Regions from separate parts of the Streptomyces sp. SUK 48 genome, predicted to be linked through region 1. Evidence: riboswitches for the same ligand, from Rfam matches in the RefSeq annotation. Region 1 holds a riboswitch; the other holds the start of a gene.
What was found. Region 1 has a riboswitch for cobalamin ahead of GHR20_RS04660 (prenyltransferase/squalene oxidase repeat-containing protein). Riboswitches for the same ligand answer to the same signal wherever they lie in the genome.
Positions count from the first base shown of each region.

Region 2: it holds a riboswitch for cobalamin, as region 1 does, so the genes downstream of both, GHR20_RS12550 (ribonucleoside-diphosphate reductase subunit alpha) here and GHR20_RS04660 (prenyltransferase/squalene oxidase repeat-containing protein) in region 1, are expected to answer to the same signal.

Region 1 is NZ_CP045740.1:1,098,125-1,105,615, reverse strand. Features, by position in the region: gene GHR20_RS04665 (hypothetical protein) at 547-1,959, opposite strand; cobalamin riboswitch at 2,062-2,191, opposite strand; cobalamin riboswitch at 2,255-2,385, shown strand; gene GHR20_RS04660 (prenyltransferase/squalene oxidase repeat-containing protein) at 2,592-5,279, shown strand; gene GHR20_RS04655 (hypothetical protein) at 5,276-6,181, shown strand; gene GHR20_RS04650 (energy-coupling factor transporter transmembrane component T) at 6,178-7,338, shown strand; gene GHR20_RS04645 (ABC transporter ATP-binding protein) at 7,335-7,491, shown strand, end outside.
Region 2 is NZ_CP045740.1:2,975,426-2,982,916, reverse strand. Features, by position in the region: gene GHR20_RS12555 (ribonucleotide-diphosphate reductase subunit beta) at 1-495, opposite strand, end outside; gene GHR20_RS12550 (ribonucleoside-diphosphate reductase subunit alpha) at 495-2,852, opposite strand; cobalamin riboswitch at 2,975-3,110, opposite strand; gene GHR20_RS12545 (sodium:solute symporter family protein) at 3,259-4,887, opposite strand; gene GHR20_RS12540 (DUF3311 domain-containing protein) at 4,884-5,147, opposite strand; gene GHR20_RS12535 (GntR family transcriptional regulator) at 5,296-6,060, opposite strand; gene nagB (glucosamine-6-phosphate deaminase) at 6,243-7,028, opposite strand.

The DNA.
Region 1 (7,491 bases):
GCCGTGCCGAGCGGGCACCGGCGGCCCGGACACCGGGGACGGGGCCGCGACGCGCCGTACCTCCGGTGCAGGGTGGGCATGCCGCGCCTCATATGCCGAGCGGGGATCGCCGTCCCGTCGCCGGGCATGGCGAGCCGGGCCTGCCGCGCTGATCCTCGCCTGCCGCCTGCCGCCTGCCGCCTGCCGCCTGCCGCCTGCCGCCTGCCGCCTGCCGCCTGCCGCCTGCCGCCTGCCGGGTGCCGAGTGCCGCCGTGTGCCGAGGACATCGGAGTATGGGGCGAGTGGTCCGAGGCGCGTGCCGAACCGAGGCGCCGGCCGGCGCCAGGCCCCCGCACCGGGCTCCCTCGCGCCGACCTTCCGCGGCGAGCCCCCCGCCGAGCCCCCGTCTCCGGCGGCGAGCCTCCTGGCGCCGGGCCCCCACAGCGAGCGCCCCGCGCCTGACGACCCGCAGCGTGCCCCCTTCCGAGTGCCCGCCCCTCACCGCGGCGAGCGCCCCCGGCCGAGCCGCCCCGCGCCCCCAGAGCCCCGCCCCTCAAGCACCTCCTGTCATGCCCCCCAGCGCACCGCGATCGTGTCGCCCACGCCGATGGTCGTGTCGCGGGTGGCGGTGGCGAAGGCCGAGCCGTCGATGCTGGCCTTCCAGGTGTTGGAGCCGCTGTTCGCCTTGCCGTTGAGGGTGGTGACGGTGCCGGAGCCGGAGGCCGGGGTGATGTCCGTGACGCAGCCGGACGGGGTCGCCGTGCTCTTGGCGGCGTCGAGGACCGCGCCCAGCGTGGTCGTGGTGCCGGTCGGCGTGAGCGCGACGGAGCACACCTTCAGGCCGCCCGCCCCGTCGTCCACGCTGAGCGCCAGCTTCGTCGCCGTACCGGAGGTGAACGAGCCCTGGCCCACCCACTGCGGGGCACCCGGCGTCGTGGGCGCGGGCGGCGCCGCGGTGAAGCCGCCGCCGGCCACCGCGCGCAGGGCGTCGATCGAGGAGTACGCCGTCGGCGAGGCGTCACCCGGCTGGTACCTGAAGCCGCCGCCGGGATTGAACTGCTGCGCGATCAGGAAGTCCACCGGGGTCTTCCCGGCCGAGGTGAGGAAGTCACCGGTCTGCGGGTTGATGCCGCACGCGTTCAGCCCGGACACCGCCCAGCCGTTGGAGTCGGTGTTCACGCCGAACATCGCGTTGAAGGCACCGCTGTTCGCCACCAGCTTGCTCTTCAGGAACGCCTTGGCGCGGACGATCCCGCTGTCGGTGCCGGGCACCCCGGACGTGCACAGCGCGGCCATCGCGGCGCCGGTCATGTCGATGTCGCTGGTGGCGGCGAGCTGGCTCGGATTCCCCTCCGCCTTGCCGTAGTTCCAGCCGCCGTCGTTGTGCTGGTTGGCCCGGATGCGGGCGACGACGGAGTCACGCAGCGCCCCCGGTATCCGCGCCTGCCCGGACTGCGTCTTCGCGCCGTTCAGGGCGAGCGCGGCGAAGACGGTGCCGTTGAAGTTGGCCGACGGGCCGAAGTAACCGGTCTCCGAGGTCTGCCAGTAGCCGTAGATGTCGGCGATCAGATCCCGCGAGGCGGACACCCGGGCCGGATCGATGCCCGCGGCGTACGCGTTCAGCACGGCGCGCTCGTAGTCGGTGACGACGGGGGAGGAGGACGGCCAGGCGGTGGTGGAGAGCAGATTCCGGTAGACGGATCTCGCGTTCTTGCTGGTGTCGCCCCCGGGCGTGACGTCCACCGCGGCGGTGCCGGCCGCGGCGAGCGCGCTGAACGCCCACTCGTTGGACAGTCCGGAACCGGCGTACGAACCATCGGCCGCCTGGAGGGACTTGAGGTAAGCGACGCCGTTCGTCTTCGAGGTGGTGATCTGCGCCGGGGAGGACGTGGCCGCTGCGGGCAGCGTGCCGAGGGTGAACGCGCCGAGCGCGGCGGCCGCGACGAGCGCGGGACGGCGGAGGGACAGCGGACGGATCATGGCCTGCTCCTTGGATGGAGGACGCCGACCCCACTCGGTGCCATGGCCCATCGATCCGGGGGCAGCGGGTGCAGGCCGCCGTCCGGAACGCGTGGACCGGCTTCCAAAAGTGCTACACCGCCTGGGCATTCGGGCTCGGGACGGCCCCGCCGTCCCATACCGCTGCGCGTCAGCCCCGGACTCCCACCGGGTTCCCCCATTCGGCAGACCGAGACGGTACCCGACGGCCAACCCGCCCGCCAGCGACCGTCCCCGGTCCGTGCGCCGCGTCACGGGCCGCTCTTGACGCTTCCTGTGAAGCGTGCTCAAATCCGGCTGATACGCAATGAGTTCCAGGGGAAGCCGGTCGAATTCCGGCGCTGACCCGCAACCGTAGGCCCGGCACCGTCCCGGGCGAGCCGGACTGCCTGGAGCGTGACCTGCAACAGACGCCGTCGTGGACTGCGGCGTGGTGCGAACGGCTTCCGGGCTCCTTCCGTGCTCCGGGGGCCCCTCTGCCACGCCCGTGCCCGCGCCGGCCGACAGAGGGGGCCGTGGTGGGGACCGGGCAGCGAAGAGACGAGCGGGCGAGGGCGATTCCGCCCCGCGTGGCGGCACAGGCGACGGCCCTGTGTGTACTGCTCGCGGCCTGCATGACCTTCCTCACGATCACGGTCACGCCCGCGACGGCGGACGGCACCGGCGGCTGCACCGCGACCAGGGGCGCCCTGGTCGCCGTGGACTTCGGGCCCTTCGGCGGCCCGGTGGAACACGGCTGCGACCTCACCCCCACCACCGGCTACGACCTGCTGCACGACGCCGGCTTCAGCACCGCCGGCACCCAGCACGACGGCCCCGCCTTCATCTGCCGCATCGGGTACGGCGCCTTCGACTCCGGTACGCAGTACCCGACATCGGACAAGGAGTCCTGCGTCCTGACCCCGCCCGCCACGGCGTACTGGTCGTACTGGATCGCCGCCCCGGGTCAGAAGGACTGGACCTACAGCCCGTACGGCGCCATGGACCGCAAGCTCAAGGACGGCGACGTCGACGCCTGGGTCTACGGCGGCACCGATGTCCAGGGCTCCACCGGCAAACCCACGTTCACCCCCGACGACGTACGCGGCGGCGACCCCTCCGGGCCCGGCCCGGGCGGCCCCACCGGTGCCCCCGGCAAGCTCGACACGAAGGCCGCCGCCACCTGGCTGACCGGCCGACTCACCGACGGTGAAAGGGTCGTGGACGACGGTGCCACCACCCCCGACTACTCGCTGACCGCCGACACCGCGTTCGCGCTCGCCGCCGCGAACGGCAAGAGCGCCGCGCTCGACAAGGTCACCGGCTATCTCGCCGCCCACACCGCGGACTTCGCCTACCCGGACGGCACCGGCCAGGCGCCCGACGCCACCGCCGTGGCCCGGCTCGCCCTCCTCGCCGAGATCACCGGCCGCGACCCGCGCGCCTTCGGCGGCCACGACCTGCTCGCCGCCCTCACCGCCAACGTGTGCGCGGCGGGCCCGGAGTCCGGCGAGGCCACCCCCGGCTGCACCGCCAAGGGCGACTTCCGCGCCTCCTCCTACACCGAGGGCCAGGCCCTCGCGGTCCTCGCCCTGCTGCGGGCCGGCGTGACACCCCCGGCCGCCGCGGTCGACCGCCTCACCCGACTCCAGTGCAAGGACGGCAGTTTCACCAGCATCCTCATCCGGTCCGGCGAGTACTGCGACCCCGACCCCGCCACCACCGGGCTCGTCGCCCTGGTGCTGCACCGGGCGGGCGGCCACGAGGACGCGGTGAGCGCCGCCCGCGCCTACCTCGGCGGCGCCCAGCGCGCCGACGGCGCCCTCCCCGGCTACACCGGCTCGACCACCGGCTCCGTCAACGCCACCGCGTACGCCGCCCAGGCACTGGCCGCCCTCGGCGACACCACCCGCGCCACCGCGGCCGTCGGCTGGCTGTCCCGGCAGCAGCTGAAGAGCGGCGGCTTCGGCTTCGAGGAGGGCGCCACCGACCCGGCCGTCTACGCGACCTCGCCCGCCGTCCTCGCCGGCAGCGGCACCAGCCTGGTCACCCTCACCACCAAGGCCACCGGACCCACCCCGCCGCCGACCTCGCCGAGCGGCACCCCGACCACCCCCGCCCCCGCCCCGGGCGCGGGCCCCGACCTGAAGAAGGGCGTCGCCTACCTCACCACGGCGGCCAACCTCAGGCAGGGCCAGTACTACGGCGACGGCACCACCTCGGGGCGCGCCGACTTCGGCCTCACCATCGACGGCGCCTACGCGCTCGCCGCCACCGGCCTGGACAACGCCAGGCTGCGCGGCATCGTCGACTTCCTCGACCACCGAGGCAAGGACGGCGCGGGCCGCACGGTGGACGACTGGACGAATGTCGGCACCTCCTACGCGGCGGCCGGCTCCCTCGGCAAGACCGCCCTGCTCGCCGAGGCCGTGGGCCGCGACCCCCGGCACTTCGCCGGACACGACCTGATCGCCGCCCTCGACAAGGCCGTCTGCGCCAAGGCCGGCACCGGTGGCGACCGCGCCTGCGCGGCGAAGGGCGCCTACACCTACGCGCCCTCCGTCTTCGCCCAGTCCCTCGCCGTCATGGCCCAGGTGCGCGCGGGCGACACCACCTCGGCCCAGCGGCCGATCGCCTACCTGGAGAGCCTTCAGGAGAGCAGCGGCGCCTGGCCCAGCCTGATCCCGTCCACCAAGGACTCCGACGTGGACTCCACCGCCATCGCCGCCATGGCCCTCGACCTGGCCGGCGGCGCCACGGCGGACAAGGCCGTGGCCAAGGCGCTGACCTGGCTCGCCTCCCGGCAACTGGCCGACGGCGGCTTCCCCGGCACCGCGGGAGACTCCGTCAACTCCGCGGCTCTCGCCGTACAGGGCCTGTCGCTGGACGCGCCGAAGTACGCCCGGCAGATCGCCAAGGCCCGCACGTTCCTCGCCTCGCAGCAGAACGGCGACGGCGGGTTCGCGGTGGCCAAGGGCGGTGACCGCCGTTCCGACCTGCGCGCCTCCACCCAGGCCGTCGGCGGCGCCACCGGCATCTCCTTCGGCACGCTCAAGCGCAGCCTGACCGGCACCTCCCCGCAGCCCACCCCGAGCCTCAGCGGCAGCGCCCCGGACATCGTCACCACGGGAGACACCGGCGGCACCGGCGACTCCGGCGGCGCGGGCGACGGCGGGGCCGGTACGAGCGGCGGTGGCGGCATCCTCGCCGCCACCGGCGTCCAGGCGGGGGCCCTCGCCGCGATCGCCGTGCTGCTGATGCTCGCCGGCTGGCGCACCGTGGCCGTCGCCCGCCGCCGCACCGGCACCGGGAGCGGACGATGAGCGCGGCGGCCCGCCTGATACGGGTCCTGGCCGCCCTCGGTCTCGGCGCCGCGGCCGTCGTCCAGGCCGGTACTCCGGCCGCCGCCGCGCCCCAGCCGATGGGGCGCTGCACCACCACCTCGGGCGTCGTGCTCGCCGTCGACCTCAGCCACTGGGGCGGCCCGATCCTGCGCTCCTGCGGCACCACCCCGACCACCGGGTACGAGCTGCTCAACCAGGGCGGCTGGAGCACCACCGGCACCGGGCACGACGGCCCCGCCTTCATCTGCCGCATCGGTTACAGCGGTTACCAGCACGGCCGCCAGTACCCGACCCCCGCCCAGGACGACTGCGTGCTCACCCCGCCCGCCTCCGCGTACTGGTCGTACTGGCACGCCGATCCCGGGGCCACCGACTGGACGTACAGCCGGCTCGGCGCGATGCTCTACCGGCCCAAGCCGGGCAGCGTCGACCTGTGGGAGTTCGGCGGCACGAACATCCAGGGCACCGAGGGCCGCCCGAAGGTCACCCCCGGCCAGCTGCGCGCCCGCAACACCGCACCGCAGGGTGACGCGGGCAAGCCGGCCTCCACCCGCAAGGCACCGCAACTGCCACCCGGTGTGAACACCGGTCCGGCCCCGGAGAAGCAGCCCGCCCCCTCCGCCCCGGCGTCCGCGAAGCCGACGCCGGAGCCCGGCAAGAGCGCGAGCCCGACGCCGTCGCCCAGCGCCACCACGAGCGGCCCGGCGTCCGCGGCCCCCGCTCCGTCCCCGAGCACCGGCACCCGGGTGGTCGACGCCGCCCCCGCCGCCGAGGCCCGGCACGACTCCGGCTCGATCGTCCCGGTGGCCGCGGGTGCCTGCCTGGTCGTCCTGATCGGCGGCGCGGCCTACGCGGCCCACCGGCGCCGCCGCTCCGAGTGACCGCCGTGTCCCGTACGGCCGTCGAGGCACCCGCCGCCGAGGCGGCACCGGACCGCGGCGGCCGGCGCCTGCCCCGCACCCTGCACCCCTTGGCCTGGTGGGTGTGGGCGCTCGCGCTGGCCACCGCGGTCAGCCGCACGGACAACCCGCTGCTGCTGTTCCTGGTGCTCGCCGTCCTCGGCTACGTCGTCACCGCCCGGCGCACCGAGGCGCCCTGGGCCCGGGGCTTCGCCTACTACCTGTACCTCGCCCTGTCGGTGGTCGCGATCCGCGTCGTCTTCCGGGCCGTGTTCGCCACCGGCATCACCCCGCACGACCACTTCCTCTTCTCCCTGCCGCACCTGCCCACCCCCGACTGGTACGCGGGCATCCGGATCGGCGGCCCGGTCTCCCTGGAGGCCCTGCTGTCCTCCGCCACCGACGGGCTGCGCCTCGCCTGCATGCTGGCCTGCGTCGGCGCCGCCAACACCCTCGCCAACCCCAAGCGCGCCCTGCGCGTCCTGCCGGGCGCCCTGTACGAGCTGGGCGTGGCCGTCACCGTGGCGATCAGCGTGGCGCCCCAGCTGGTGCAGAGCGTCCAACGCGTCGCCCGCGCGCGGCGGTTGCGGGCCGGCCGGGCCAAGGGCGTCAAGGCGCTGCGCTCCATCGCGGTCCCGGTCCTGGAGGACGCCCTGGAGCGTTCCCTGCGGCTGGCCGCCGCCATGGACTGCCGCGGCTACGGCCGGGCGGGCAGCGCCACCCGCCGCTCCCGCCGGATCACCGGCGCGCTGATGCTGCTCGGCATGTGCGGCCTGTGCGCGGGCGCGTACGGACTCCTCGACGCCACCGCGCCCACCCTCCTCGGGCTGCCCGCGATGACCTGCGGGGCAGCCCTGTGCGTGGCGGGCCTGCGGCTCGGCGGCCGGCGCGTCACCCGCACCGCCTACCGGCCCGACCCCTGGCGCCTGCCGGAGTGGTGCGTCGCGGGCAGCGGAGTGCTCTCGGCCGTGCTGCTCTTCAGCGACCTCGGCTACGACCCCGCCCAGCTCAACCCCACCTACTATCCGCTCACCTGGCCCGGTCTGCCGCTGGTGCCGACCGCCGCCGTCCTGCTCGCCGGCACCGCCGGGTTCCTCGCCCCGCCGCCCGGCCCCGTCCCGAGAGCCACCGCACCGTGATCACCTTCGACCAGGTCACCGTCCAGTACGACGACATGCCCGAGCCCGCCCTGCGGGACGTCGCCCTCACGGTGGACGAGGGCGAACTCTGCCTCGTCACCGGCCACACGGGCGTCGGCAAGTCGACCCTGCTCGGCGCCGTGAACGGGCTGG
Region 2 (7,491 bases), 1.9 Mb from region 1:
CCGGCGGTCCGCCTTCGACTCCAGCCGGTCGATCTTGTCCACCGAGTCGATCCACTTGAAGCAGAACTCGGCCTTCTCGCGGATCGAGGGGATGTTCTCGACCGCCGCGAAGGCCGCCGTGCGGTCCTCCGGGTCGGGCAGGTAGGTGTCCAGCAGCGTCAGATAGAACTGGACGTGCACCGCCTCCTCGAACAGCTGACGGCTCAGGTAGAGCCGCGCCTCGGGGGAGTTGATGTGCTTGTACAGCGTCAGCACCAGGTTGTTGGCGACGATCGAGTCACCCGTCGCGAAGAACGCGACCAGGCGGCCGATCAGGTGCTGCTCGGCCGGGCTCAGCTTCGCGAGGTCGGCGACGTCCGAGTGGAGGTCGACCTCCTCCACGGTCCAGGTGTTCTTGATGGCGTCCCGGTAGCGCTCGTAGAAGTCCGGGTAGCGCATCGGACGCAGGGTCAGTTCGAAGCCCGGGTCGAGCAGGTTCTGGTTACGGGTGGACATTACTGGCATGCCTCGCAGGACTCGGGGTTTTCCAGGGAGCAGGCGACGGCGTCGGGGTCGGCGACCTGCTGGACGGGGATGGTCTTCTGCGCCTGGGCGGCGCGGGCGATCCGGGTCGCCGGACGCGAGCGCAGGTAGTACGTCGTCTTCAGCCCGGACTTCCAGGCGTACGCGTACATCGAGGAGAGCTTGCCGATCGTCGGCGTCTCCATGAACAGGTTCAGGGACTGCGCCTGGTCCAGGAACGGGGTGCGCGCCGCCGCCATGTCGATCAGCCCGCGCTGCGGGATCTCCCACGCGGTGCGGTACAGCGCCCGCACCTCCTCGGGGATCCACGCGAAGCCCTGCACCGAGCCGTTGGACTCGCGCAGCGCCTCCCGGGTGCGCCCGTCCCAGACGCCCAGGTCCTTCAGGTCCTGCACCAGGTAGGAGTTGACCTGGAGGAACTCACCGGACAGCGTCTCGCGCTTGAACAGGTTGGACACCTGCGGCTCGATGCACTCGTAGACCCCCGCGATGGAGGCGATGGTGGCCGTCGGCGCGATCGCCAGCAGCAGCGAGTTGCGCAGGCCGACCTTCGCCATCCGGGTCCGCAGCGCCGCCCAGCGCTCCGGCCAGGTCTCCTGGACGCCGTAGTGGTCGGGGTGCAGCACACCGCGCGCGGTCCGGGTCTGCTCCCAGGCCGGCAGCGGGCCGCTGCGCTCGGCGAGGTCGGTGGACGCCTCGTACGCGGCGAGCATGATCCGCTCGGCGATCTTCGTGGACAGCGCCTTCGCCTCGGGGGAGTCGAAGGGCAGCCGCAGCTTGAAGAAGACGTCCTGGAGACCCATCGCGCCGAGGCCCACCGGGCGCCACTTGGCGTTGGAGCGGCCCGCCTGCTCGGTCGGGTAGAAGTTGATGTCCACGACGCGGTCGAGGAAGGTGACGGCGGTGTGGACGGTCTCGTCCAGGCGCGCCCAGTCGATGTCCCCGTCGACGACGAAGGCACCCAGGTTGACGGAGCCCAGGTTGCAGACCGCCGTCTCGCCGTCGTTGGTGACCTCCAGGATCTCCGTGCAGAGGTTGGAGGAGTGGATGACCTGGCCCGGCTCGGCGGTCTGGTTGGCGGTGCGGTTGGCGGCGTCCTTGAACGTCATCCAGCCCTGGCCGGTCTGCGCGAGGGTGCGCATCATGCGGCCGTACAGCTCGCGGGCCGGCATGGTCTTCTTCGCCAGGCCCCTGCGCTCCGCCTCGCGGTAGGCGGCGTCGAACTCCGCGCCGTACAGGTCCACCAGCTCGGGCACGTCCGCCGGGGAGAACAGCGACCACTGCCCGTCGGCGTTGACCCGGCGCATGAACTCGTCCGGCACCCAGTGCGCGAGGTTCAGGTTGTGCGTACGGCGGGCGTCCTCACCGGTGTTGTCCCGCAGCTCCAGGAACTCCTCCAGGTCGGAGTGCCAGGTCTCCAGGTACACCGCGGCCGCGCCCTTGCGCCGGCCGCCCTGGTTCACCGCGGCCACCGAGGCGTCCAGCGTCTTCAGGAACGGCACGATGCCGTTGGAGTGCCCGTTGGTGCCGCGGATCAGCGAACCGCGGGCGCGGATACGGGAGTACGACAGACCGATGCCGCCGGCGTGCTTGGAGAGCCGGGCGACCTGGTGGTAGCGGTCGTAGATGGAGTCCAGCTCGTCCAGCGGGGAGTCGAGGAGGTAGCAGGACGACATCTGGGGGTGCCGGGTGCCCGAGTTGAACAGCGTGGGGGAGGAGGGCAGGTAGTCGAGCCGGCTCATCAGGCCGTAGAGCGCGGCGACCTCGTCCACGGCGCGGGCCGAGTCGTCCTCGGCGAGGCCGGCGGCGACGCGCAGCATGAAGTGCTGGGGTGTCTCGATGACCTGACGGGTGATCGGGTGGCGCAGCAGATAGCGGCTGTGCAGGGTGCGCAGGCCGAAGTAGCCGAAGCGGTCGTCGGCGGCGCGGTCGATCAGGTTGTCGAGCCGGGCGGCGTGGATCCGGGCGAACTCGGCCGTCCGGTCGGCGATGAGCCCCTCGCGGTGACCGACGGCGACCGACTCGGTGAAGGACGTCACGCCCTGCGAGGCGGCCTCGGCGCGGATGGAGATGGTCAGCAGCCGGGCGGCGAGCCGCGAGTACGCGGGGTCCTCGGAGATCAGGCCGGCCGCGGCCTCGGTCGCGAGCTCGCGCAGCTCCGCCTCGTCGGCGCGGGCCGAGCGGCCGCGCAGCGCGGCGGCGGCGACCCGGCCGGGATCGGCGTCGGGGAGGTCCGCGGTCAGCTCGGTCAGGGTCCGCAGCAGCGCGGTACCGGGACCGTCGTTCTCCAGGCCCTGGGCTGAAGCCGGTTCGGCTGGCGCGATGGTCACGTGGGGCTCTCCCTCGCTCGGCACGGGGCCAGGCGGAGGGCAGGGGCAGTCACGAGCGCACACGGCGTCGCGTCCACCGGCCCACTCCGCGAGGCCCGGACGTCTCAGAGCACCCGGACCGGTGGGCCGGGTGCGCTGCCGGCAGGTCCTCGGACTGATCCCCGTGCGCGGATACGCACAAGTACACCGTTGCGGGACAGTTCCGGATTCGCACCGGATTCCCCTGCGACGACAGCGACCATGAGCATACATCTAGTGCCGGGCCGGAATGCCACCCCCAGATGTTGTGTCACCGTGTGTCTACGAGGGGTATGCGAAACGGGGCGCGAGGGGCACGCGAAACGGGCCGCCGACGCCCTCGGCGCCGCCGGCCCGCCCTTGGTCGCCCGTGTCCCCGGGCGCCGCGCTAGTGAGCGCTGCCCGCCGTGGCGGGCGGCAGTTCGACCGCCACGCCCGGGTCGCCGGCGTCCGCCGTGTAGTCCTCCGGACGGGTCTCGTCGATGCCCTCGGGGGCCTTCACGGCCTTCAGGACGACGGTCAGGACGACCGTGACGAGGACGTTGAGGACGAAGGCCGTCATGCCGATGTAGCCGATCTGGCCGATGCCCGGGATGTCGTCGGCGGAGCCGCCGAAGTGCTTCTGCGTCGGCGAGGCGACCCCGTAGGCGGCGAGGGTGCCGTAGATCATGCCGGCCGCCCAGCCCGCGAGCAGCGCCCAGCGGTGGAACCAGCGCGTGAACAGACCGCCGACCAGGGCCGGGAAGGTCTGCAGGATCCAGATGCCGCCGAGCAGCTGGAAGTTGATCGCGACCGTCTTGTCCATGCCGAGCACGAAGATCAGCGCGCCGACCTTCACCAGCAGCGACACGATCTTGGAGACCTGCGCCTCCTGCTTCGGCGTGGCGTCCGGCTTGATGAAGTCCTTGTAGATGTTGCGCGTGAACAGGTTCGCCGCCGCGATCGACATGATCGCCGCGGGCACCAGCGCGCCGATGCCGATCGCCGCGAAGGCCACACCGGCGAACCAGTCCGGGAACATGTCCTCGAACAGCTGCGGGATCGCCAGCTGCCCGTTGGTGACCTTCACCCCGGCCGCGATCGCCATGAAGCCGAGCAGCGCCAGCAGGCCCAGCATCAGGGAGTACAGCGGCAGGATCGTGGTGTTGCGCCGGATCACGTTACGGCTCTTGGAGGAGAGCGTCGCGGTGATCGAGTGCGGGTACATGAACAGCGCGAGCGCGGAACCGAGCGCCAGCGTGGCGTACGTCCACTGTCCGGCAGGCGCCGGCGCGAGCGCCCCGCGCGGCTTGCCGGTGGCCGGGTTGACCTGGCTGAACGCGTGGGCCGCCTTGGCGAAGATGTCGTCGAACCCGCCCAGCTTGATCGGGATGTAGATGATCGCCACACCGATCACGATGTAGATCAGCGCGTCCTTGACGAACGCGATCAGGGCGGGCGCCCGCAGACCCGAGGAGTACGTGTACGCCGCGAGCACCGCGAACGCGATGAGCAGCGGCAGGTCCTTCACGAACCCGTTGGTGTGCTCGCCGCCGCCGACGCCCATCACGTCCAGCACCGCCTGGATGCCGACGAGCTGGAGCGCGATGTACGGCATCGTCGCCAGGATGCCGGTCACCGCCACCGCGAGCGACAGCCCCTTCGAGCCGAAGCGGCCGCGCACGAAGTCGGAGGTGGTGACGTAGCCGTGGCGGTGCGAGACCGACCACAGCCGCGGCAGGAAGGTGAAGATCAGCGGGTACACCAGGATCGTGTACGGCACCGCGAAGAAGCCGGACGCGCCCGCCGCGTAGATCGCCGCGGGCACGGCCACGAAGGTGTAGGCCGTGTACAGGTCGCCGCCGAGCAGGAACCAGGTGATCCAGGTGCCGAACGACCGGCCGCCCAGGCCCCATTCGTCCAGCGTGTGCTCGTTCTCGGCCCGGCGCCAGCGCGCGGCGAGGAAGCCCAGGACCGTGACGGCCAGGAAGAAGAAGATGAAGACGCCCAGTGCGACGCCGTTGACCCCGGTCTTCACTTCGCGGCACCCCCCTGCGCGTCACGGCGGGAGCGCTGGTCGTGCTGCCAGAGCTTGTACGCGGTCATGGTGAGCGCGGTGGAGATCAGCACCCAGAGCATCTGGTACCAGTAGAAGAACGGGATCCCGATGAACGCCGGGTCCGTCTTCGCGTAGGAGCCGACCCACAGCATCGCCACGAACGGCGCGACGAGACACATGCCGATGACCACGCGCAGCGGTGTCACCACCGGTGGTTGCACTTCGGGCGTTTCTGACATGCTGCGGCTCCGTCCCCTCGCTGATCACCTGTGTAATGCGCAGGCAATCTAGGTGACGGTATCCAGTTGGTGGAAGACCCCGTCTCAAGCCGTGTGTATCGATTCGGCGAAGGAGCGAACGCCTCCGGACGCGCCCCCGCGCCCCCGCCTAGTCCATCGGGCGCTTGAGGCGGGCCACGAACTTGTACCGGTCGCCGCGGTAGACCGAGCGGACCCACTCGACCGGCTGACCCGCGCGGTCCAGCGAGTGCCGGGAGAGCATCAGCATCGGCAGCCCGACGTCCGTACCGAGCAGACCGGCCTCGCGCGGGGTGGCCAGCGAGGTCTCGATGGTCTCCTCGGCCTCGGCGAGATGGACGTCGTACACCTCGGCGAGCGCGGTGTAGAGGGACGTGTACTTCACCAGCGAACGGCGCAGCGCGGGGAAGCGCTTGGCGGACAGATGGGTGGTCTCTATGGCCATGGGCTCGCCGTTGGCCATCCGCAGCCGCTCGATGCGCAGCACCCGGCCGCCGGCGGAGATGTCGAGCAGCTCGGCGAGCCGGTCGTCCGCGGTGATGTAGCCGACGTCCAGCAGCTGCGAGGTCGGCTCCAGGCCCTGGGCGCGCATGTCCTCGGTGTAGGAGGTGAGCTGGAGCGCCTGGGAGACCTTGGGCTTGGCGACGAAGGTGCCCTTGCCCTGGATGCGCTCCAGGCGGCCCTCCACGACCAGTTCCTGGAGGGCCTGGCGGACGGTGGTGCGGGAGGTGTCGAACTCGGCGGCCAGCGTGCGCTCGGGCGGCACCGGCGTGCCGGGTGCCTGCGTCTCCGTCATGTCGAGCAGGTGCTTCTTCAGGCGGTAGTACTTCGGCACGCGCGCGGTACGGACGGTCGTGCCGGCCTCGTTCTCCGCACTGCTGACATCGGTGCTCATGCTCCGCCTTCCCGGCTCCGGATGCCGAAAGCGACCGACATCCCATCGGCCACGGCTCACATCGTGGCACGGCTTACTGTGTCAGGACTCCGCCCGCACGCTCCGTGATCCCCTCTGTATACCGTCGGGACCCGAGCTGGTCTAGTCCAACAGGGGTCCCGTGGGCACCGGGTCCGGCCGGGCTAGATCCCCTGCCACTCCGGCTTGTTCGCGTAGGTGTGCCGGAAGTAGTCCGCCAGCTTCAGCTTGGCGGCGGCCGGCTCGTCCACGACGACGGTGGCGTGCGGGTGCAGTTGCAGCGCCGAGGCCGGGCACACGGCCGCCACCGGACCCTCGACGGTCGCCGCGACCGCGTCCGCCTTGCCCTCGCCGGTCGCGAGCAGCACCAGGTGCCGGGCCTCCAGGATGGTGCCGATGCCCTGGGTGATGACGTGGTGCGGGACCTGCTCGATCTCGCCGTCGAAGAAGCGCGCGTTGTCCACGCGGGTCTGCTCGGTCAGGGTCTTGATCCGGGTGCGGGAGGCGAGCGAGGAGCAGGGCTCGTTGAACCCGATGTGCCCGTCGGTGCCGATCCCGAGCAGCTGGAGGTCCACCCCGCCGGCCGCGGCGAGCGCGCGGTCGTACGCCTCACACGCCGCCTGTACGTCCTTCGCCGTGCCGTCGGGACCGAGGAAGGAGTCCATGCCGATGCCCAGCGGCTCCAGCACCTCGCGGCGCAGCACCGAGCGGTAGGACTCGGGGTGCTCGGCGGGCAGCCCCACGTATTCGTCGAGCTGGGCTATCCGGGCCCGCGCGGGGTCCGCGGCGCCGGCGCGCACCTTGGCGGAAAGGGCCTGGTAGACGGGGAGCGGGGTGGAGCCGGTGGCGACGCCGAGCAGGGCGTCGGGCTTGCGTCGCAGCAGCTGCGCCATGGCCTCGGCGATCAGCTCGCCACCCGTCGCGGCGTCCGGAACGATGACAACTTCCACGCTGGGCCTGCCGTTCTGGAGAGGGCTCGTGCGTCTATGTGGTTTAGACCAATCTAACAGAGCGGGCCTCCCGCGCCGATGCCTCGGTGGCCGGGCCACGGAAATTGCCGGCGCCTTCTGTCCCCATGGTCGACCCGGGCGGGCTAGGCTGCGTGGCATCGAGTGCCATGGGCCGCGCATGCCCGTCCGGGCATGGACACGCCCCATGGTCTAGTCCACAATCGAAGAGACTGTTCGAGCCGGCGGTGCGCGGTGACACGCGGGCGGACAGTACGAAGCGAACAAGCCCCGTCTTCCCCGCACAGGAAGGCGGATCGAGGAACCGGCGCTCTCTGCCCTGACTGCCCCGGCTCCTCGGCCTTCGGCCGACCGGGACCGCACACCCCACGGCCGATGATGCTCCGGGCTGCGGTGCCGGGAGGGTTGAGGGTCCCTTCCAGGCGCCGCGGCCCGCGGGTGTTTT